Regions from separate parts of the Kitasatospora sp. NPDC051853 genome, predicted to be linked through region 2. Evidence: riboswitches for the same ligand, from Rfam matches in the RefSeq annotation. Region 2 holds a riboswitch; the other holds the start of a gene.
What was found. A riboswitch is a leader RNA that binds a small molecule or an ion and turns the genes downstream of it on or off. The one in region 2 is predicted to bind cobalamin.
Positions count from the first base shown of each region.

Region 1: it holds a riboswitch for cobalamin, as region 2 does, so the genes downstream of both, ACIA8O_RS29960 (ribonucleoside-diphosphate reductase subunit alpha) here and ACIA8O_RS36340 (prenyltransferase/squalene oxidase repeat-containing protein) in region 2, are expected to answer to the same signal.

Region 1 is NZ_JBITBY010000011.1:252,265-255,827, forward strand. Features, by position in the region: gene ACIA8O_RS29950 (glycoside hydrolase family 26 protein) at 1-737, opposite strand, end outside; gene ACIA8O_RS29955 (hypothetical protein) at 871-1,761, opposite strand; cobalamin riboswitch at 1,905-2,046, shown strand; gene ACIA8O_RS29960 (ribonucleoside-diphosphate reductase subunit alpha) at 2,205-3,563, shown strand, end outside.
Region 2 is NZ_JBITBY010000017.1:49,141-52,703, forward strand. Features, by position in the region: gene metE (5-methyltetrahydropteroyltriglutamate--homocysteine S-methyltransferase) at 1-2,007, shown strand, start outside; cobalamin riboswitch at 2,123-2,267, shown strand; gene ACIA8O_RS36340 (prenyltransferase/squalene oxidase repeat-containing protein) at 2,370-3,563, shown strand, end outside.

The DNA.
Region 1 (3,563 bases), on a different contig from region 2:
GTCATCCGGGGAGAGCTGCGGCAGAGCACGTTCTCGAAGGACTTCACCGGGGCACCGGGGTAGGGCTCGTGGAAGGACATGCCGACCATCCCGGCCGGGGCGCCGCCGTTGTCCGGCAGGACGGTGGTGCTGCCGTCGCAGTTGCGCTGCGCGCCGCCGGCACCGGTCCCGTAACTGCCGTCCGCCGCACGGGGGTAGCCCGACCAGACCGCCTTCAGCAGGTCCACCGCGTCGTCGGCGTACTGCCACTTGGCCTCGCAGGAGGGCCAGCGCCCGGCCGAGTAGCTCCGCTCGTTGCCGACCCCCCAGGCCGACTGCCCGTACCCCGGCCCCAGGTCCGCCTCGACGAACCCCGGCAGCTTGCCGGTGATGTCGGCCGCCTTCTTGTAGTAGTAGCCGGCCGGCTTGGAGCCGGCGAAGTCACCGTAGGAGGCGTTGTAGAGCTCGTTCTGCAGTTCCACGTGCTGCCCGATGACCGTGCCGCGCGGCTTGCCCGAGCGGGCGGCCTGCTCCAGGTCGGCCAGCAGCTGGAAGACCGCCCGGGCGTTGGGCGAGGCGGCCGGGTCACGCTTGAGCAGGTCCTTGCCCAGATCGGCCGGCACCGGACGCGACGCCGGGGCCGACGCCAGGCCGGGCCCGGACGAGGCCGGGGCGGAGGTCGGGGCCGCTCCCGGCCCGTCCTCCGCGCCGCTGACCGCTATCACCGTCGCGCAGACGAGCGAGGCCGTCAGCGTCACGGCGCCCAGCGTCACAGCACCGCCGTGTCTGCCCCGCAGAGATATCACGGACTCCCCCTGACAACTCCTGATCATCCTTGACAGGGAGACAGTATCGGGGCCTGCGTGCGGATCTGACCCCAGGTCACACCGGTCAGCCCGCCTGCGAGAGAGCCCGCTTCTCCAGCGTCGAGCGCACCCGGGCGGCGAAGCCCGGTCCGGCGTCGGTGGCGACCTTGTCAGCGGTGATGCCGCCCTCCTTCGCCGAGCCCGCGGCCGTGAAGTACGCGAACCGGCCGAGCGAGCCGTGCGTGCTGGCGCACCCCACCTCCTGGCAGAAGTCCTTCATGCCTTCGACCTGGAGGCCCTTGAGCTGTCCGTTGACGTTGCCGGTCGCCGTCTCGGCCTGGAGCCGCTTGTCGAAGACCGCCACGCCGACCACCACGGCGCTGTCGTTCAGCACGTAGGTGGCCCGCACCACCTGCCGGCAGGCCTGGTTCTCGATCGCGTCCGCGAGCCCGCCGGTGATGGCGTGCCAGCACGGCGTGACCGTCGTCGCGCTGCGCCGGGTCCAGACGGCGCCGCCGAACTCGAGGGTCTCCTCGGGGAAGAACGCGGCCGGGTCCACGGGTGCCTTGTCCGTGCTCACGTCCCAGATGGCCTTGAGTGACGCGTCGTCACCGGCGAGCGGGGACGCCGGGTTCGGTACCGGCGCCTTGGTCGCCCCGGTGGTGGCCGTCGGGCTCACGCTGGAGCCGGTCTTGCCGGTCGAGGCCGTCCCGGTCGGCTGTGCGACCGGGTCGCCGCCCTTCGACACGGAGACCGCCACGGCGACCAGCCCGCCGACGACCGCGAGCGCGACCACGCCGAGCAGCAACCGCATCCGGGTCTTCCGCTTCGCGTCGTCCTGGGCCCGCTGCGCCATCGCGTCCCAGTCCGGTCCGCCGGCCGGCGGACCGTACCCCGGGTACTGCTGCTGGTACTGCGGATATCCCTGACCGGGCTGCTGCCCGTTGCCACCGTTCATGCCCACCCCATCACTCATGAGCGCAGATCCTAGGCCATGTGGAGAATCCGCGAACAGGGACGGCCTCGGCTCCCCGAACGGCCTCCTGCGGGGCCTCCGGCCATCACTCCGGGCCACCATCGCGCTACACGACACCACACAAGATGTGGGGTCCACCAAGCCAGCTAGCACTACATGTATGCTCGCTCTCGCTGTCGATGCAGGGGAACTCCGGTGGAAGTCCGGGACTGCCCCGCAACGGTGAGCGGCCGCCTCGACGACGGCCCGCGAGTCCGGTGACCTGCCGACGGTGTGCCACACGGCTTCCCCGCAGATGCCTTGGAGCACCGCAGTGACGTCCGGGCCTCGCGGGTGGGCCGGGGGGTGGATCGCGCGCGCCGTGACGGCGTCAGCGCCGTACTCCCCTGCGCCCAAGTCGGCCCGGCAGCCATGCCGACCGCCGCCGCCAGGAGAGAAGCGCCTTGACCATCGCTGCCTCAGTTGCCCTGCCCGCCCAGGGAACCGCCGAAGACCGGACCGAACCGGGGGCCGCCCTGCTCCGGCTCCTCACGGACCGCAGCGCCGACCTCCCCCAGGTGGACCCGGGCCACGTCGCGGCCGCTGCGCTGCGCGGCCGGCACGCCGGTTCGGACTTCGCCGAGCTGCGCGGGCTGGCCGTGGAGGCTGCCGCCTCGATGATCGCCGAGGACCCGCAGTACTCGAAGCTGGCGGCCCGGCTGCTGGCGCTGGAGATCCAGGACGAGGCCGTCTCGCAGGGCGCCGTCTCCTTCTCCGCCTCGATCGCCGTCGGCCACGCCGAGGGCCTGATCGGTGACGTCACCGCGGCCTTCGTGGCCAAGCACGCGGCCGCCTTCGACGGTCTGGTCGACCGCTCCGGCGACGACCGCTTCGAGTACTTCGGCCTGCGCACCGTGCAGTCCCGCTACCTGCTGCGCCACCCGATCACCCGTCAGGTGATCGAGACCCCGCAGCACTTCCTGCTCCGGGTCGCGGCGGGCCTGGCGGTCGGCGACACCGAGGAGTCGGTGGCCGAGGTGGCCGGGCTCTACCGCCTGATGAGCCGTCTGGAGTACCTGACCAGCTCCCCGACGCTGTTCAACTCCGGCACCAAGCACCCGCAGATGTCCTCCTGCTACCTGCTGGACTCGCCGCTGGACAACCTGGACTCGATCTACAACCGGTACGCCCAGATCGCCCGGCTCTCCAAGCACGCCGGCGGCATCGGCCTGTCCTACTCCCGGATCCGCTCGCGCGGCAGCCTGATCCGCGGCACCAACGGCAAGTCCAACGGCATCGTCCCGTTCCTGCGCACCCTGGACTCCTCGGTCGCCGCGGTGAACCAGGGCGGCCGCCGCAAGGGCGCGGCCTGCGTCTACCTGGAGACCTGGCACGCGGACATCGAGGAGTTCCTGGAGCTCCGCGACAACACCGGCGAGGAGGCCCGCCGGACCCACAACCTCAACCTGGCCCACTGGATCCCGGACGAGTTCATGCGCCGGGTGAACGCCAACGCCGACTGGTCGCTGTTCTCCCCGGCCGACGTGCCCGAGCTGGTCGACCTCTGGGGCGCCGAGTTCGACGAGGCCTACCTCAAGGCCGAGCAGGCCGGCAAGGCCGTCCGCACCATCCCGGCGCAGACCCTGTACGCCCGGATGATGCGCACCCTGGCGCAGACCGGCAACGGCTGGATGACCTTCAAGGACGCCTCCAACCGGGCCGCCAACCAGACCGCGCTGCCCGGCCGGGTGGTCCACTCCTCGAACCTCTGCACCGAGATCATCGAGGTCACCGACGACTCCGAGACCGCCGTCTGCAACCTC
Region 2 (3,563 bases):
TTCGCCATGGCCCGCGGCACCCAGGAGGTCGCGCCGCTGGAGATGACCAAGTGGTTCGACACCAACTACCACTATCTGGTGCCCGAGTTGGGACCGGACACGGTCTTCACCGCCGACTCCGCCAAGGCGGTCGGCGAGCTGCGCGAGGCGATCGGGCTCGGCCACCGGGGCCGCCCGGTCCTGGTCGGCCCGCTGACCTACCTGCTGCTGGCCAAGCCGGCCCCCGGCGTGTCCGCCGGCTTCCAGCCGATCACCCTGCTCGACCGGCTGCTGCCGGTCTACGCCCAGCTGCTGGCCGAGCTCAAGTCGGCCGGTGCCGAGTGGGTCCAGCTGGACGAGCCCGCCCTGGTCCAGGACCGCACCCCGGCCGAACTCAACGCCGCCACCCGGGTGTTCCGCGACCTCGGCGCCCTCACCGACCGTCCGAAGATCCTGGTCGCCACCTACTTCGACCGGGCCGGCGAGGCGCTGAAGGTGCTCGCCAAGGCCCCGGTGGAGGGGGTCGGCCTGGACTTCACCGGGCCCGCCGCGGCCAACCTGGCGGACCTCGCGGCCGTCGGCGGGCTGCCCGGCAAGCGGCTGGTGGCCGGGGTGGTGGACGGGCGCAACGTCTGGGTCAACGACCTGGAGAAGTCGCTCGCCACCCTGGCCACCCTGCTCGGCCTGGCCGACCGGGTGGACGTCGCGCCGTCCTGCTCGCTGCTGCACGTCCCGCTGGACGCCACCGCCGAGCGCGAGCTGGACCCGCAGATCGCCCGCTGGCTGGCCTTCGCCCGGCAGAAGACCGCCGAGGCGGCCCTGCTCGCCCGGGGCCTGCGGGAGGGCACGGACACCATCGCGCCCCAACTCGCCGCCAACCGCGCCGACCTGGCGTCCCGGGCCGGCTCCCCGATCACCCGCGACCCGGCCGTCCGGGCCCGGGTCGCGGCCACCACCGAGGCCGACGCACGACGCGGCCAGGCCTACCCCGAGCGGGCGGCGGCGCAGCGGGCCCGGCTGGCCCTGCCCGTGCTGCCGACCACCACCATCGGCTCCTTCCCGCAGACCGCTGAACTTCGGCTTGCCCGGGCTGACTTGCGGGCCGGGCGGATCGACGCGGCGGCCTACCGGGAGCGGATGGAGGCCGAGGTCCGCGAGGTGATCGAGTACCAGGAGAAGGCCGGCCTGGACGTCCTGGTGCACGGCGAGCCCGAACGCAACGACATGGTCCAGTACTTCGCCGAGCAGCTCACCGGCTACCTCGCCACCCAGCACGGCTGGGTGCAGTCCTACGGCACCCGGTACGTCCGGCCCCCGGTGCTGGCCGGCGACATCTCCCGGCCCGCCCCGATGACCGTCGACTGGCAGCGCTACGCCCAGTCCCTGACGGACCGTCCGGTCAAGGGCATGCTCACCGGCCCGGTCACCATGCTCGCCTGGTCCTTCGTCCGCGACGACCAGCCGCTCGGCGACACCGCCCGCCAGGTCGCCCTCGCCCTGCGCGACGAGGTCACCGACCTGGAGGCCGCCGGGGCCGCGGTCGTCCAGGTGGACGAGCCCGCCCTGCGCGAGACCCTGCCGCTGCGCGCCGCCGACCGGGCCGGCTACCTGGCGTGGGCCACCGAGGCGTTCCGCCTCACCACCTCGGGCGTCCGCGCCGACACCCAGGTCCACACCCACATGTGCTACGCCGAGTTCGGTGAAATCCTCGGCGCCATCGAGGACTTGGACGCCGACGTGATCTCCCTGGAGGCGGCCCGCTCCCACATGGAGGTCGCCCACGAGCTCACCGACGCCGGGTACCCCCGCGAGGTCGGCCCCGGTGTCTACGACATCCACTCCCCCCGCGTCCCCTCCGCCGAGGAGGCCGCCGCCCTGCTCCGCGCCGGTCTCGCCGCCCTTCCGGCCGAACGGCTCTGGGTCAACCCCGACTGCGGCCTGAAGACGCGTGCCTGGCCGGAGACCCGCGCCTCGCTGGAGAACCTGGTCGAGGCCGCCAGGACGGTCCGCGCCGAGCTGGCCGGCTGACCGTACCGCCCGGGAGGCGCCCGCCCAGGCGCCTCCCGGGCCTTACGGGTGTGCCGGTCTGACGGATGGTCAGCACTGGTTGCGCTGTGGTGGGGGCGACGTGACACAGCGTTGACGCTCCGGACGGCCACATGGTCTGATGAACCGCTTTTCATTCTCGATGGTGGGGGAAGCCGGTCGAACTCCGGCGCTGACCCGCAACCGTGGACCCGCCGGCCGGCGGGTGAGCCGGAATGCCCATCCCGAGGAGTCCACCAGCAAGCACGTGCGTCGTCGCGGACTACGACGCGGTCACCGCAGGCCCGTCCGGGCCCTGTCGGCTGCCCCGTCACTCCCGCATCGACCGATCAGGGAGACATTCGGTGAGGGTCAGCAGTCGCACCACCCGTCCGCGCGGAGGCCGCAGCCTGGCGTCCGCCCTGCTCACCTCGGCCGTCGCGGTCGCCGCGACCGGCACCGTGCTGATCGGCCACCCCGGCACCGCCGCGGCCGAACAGGACCTGTCCGCCCTCACCGGCACCGATCCCTCGACCGTCCGCCGGGACCTCGGCACCACCGACCCGTCCACCCCGAAGCCCAGCCGCTCGCCCGACCTCGCCAAGGGCGGCACGTACCTCACCGACCCGGCCCACCTGATCGACGGTCACTACTACGACGCCGTCCCCGGCTTCAAGTTCGCCGACTTCGGACTCACCATCGACGGCGCCTTCGCGCTCGCCGCGACCGGCACCGACGACGCCGCGCTGCGCCGGATCGTCGACTTCCTCGACCAGCAGGGCAGGGACGGCAACGACCGCACCGTCAACGACTGGACCGCCGTCGGCACCGAGTACGCGGGCGGCGGCTCGATCGGCAAGGAGGCGCTGCTCGCCCAGGTCGTCGGCCGCGACCCGCGGAAGTTCGGCGGCCACGACCTGATCGCGGCGCTCGACGCGGCGGTCTGCGCCAAGGCCTCCGAGGACCTCGGCTGCGACGCGGCGGGCAACTACACCTGGGCGACCTCGGTCTTCTCCCAAGCCCTCGGCGTGACGGCCCAGTTGCGGGCCGGGGACACCACGAACGCCGCCGCCCCGACCGCCTACCTGCGCGGCCTGCAGAAGCCGAACGGCGCCTGGCCGAGCCTGATCCCCGCCACCGGCGACTCCGACGTGGACAGCACCGCGATGGCCGTCATGGCGCTCGCCCTGGTGCCCGGCGAAGACGCGGCGGCGGCCGTCGACAAGGGCCTCGCCTGGCTCGCTTCCGTCCAGAGCGCCGACGGCGGCTTCCCCGGCGCGGCGGACAACTCCACCAACTCCGCCGCGCTGGCCGTCCAGGGCATGACGCTCCGTCAGGGGACGTACGCGGCGCAGATCGCCAAGGCCGTCGAGTTCCTGGCCGACCGGCAGAACGGCGACGGCGGCTTCGACGTCGCCTCCGCCGGCCAGAAGGGCTCGGACGTCCGGGCCTCCACCCAGGCGCTCGGCGGTGTCACCGGGATCTCCTTCGGCACCCTGAAGCGCGATCTCGGTACCATCCCGCCCGACCCGAGCGGCTCCCCGTCCCCGTCCCCGTCC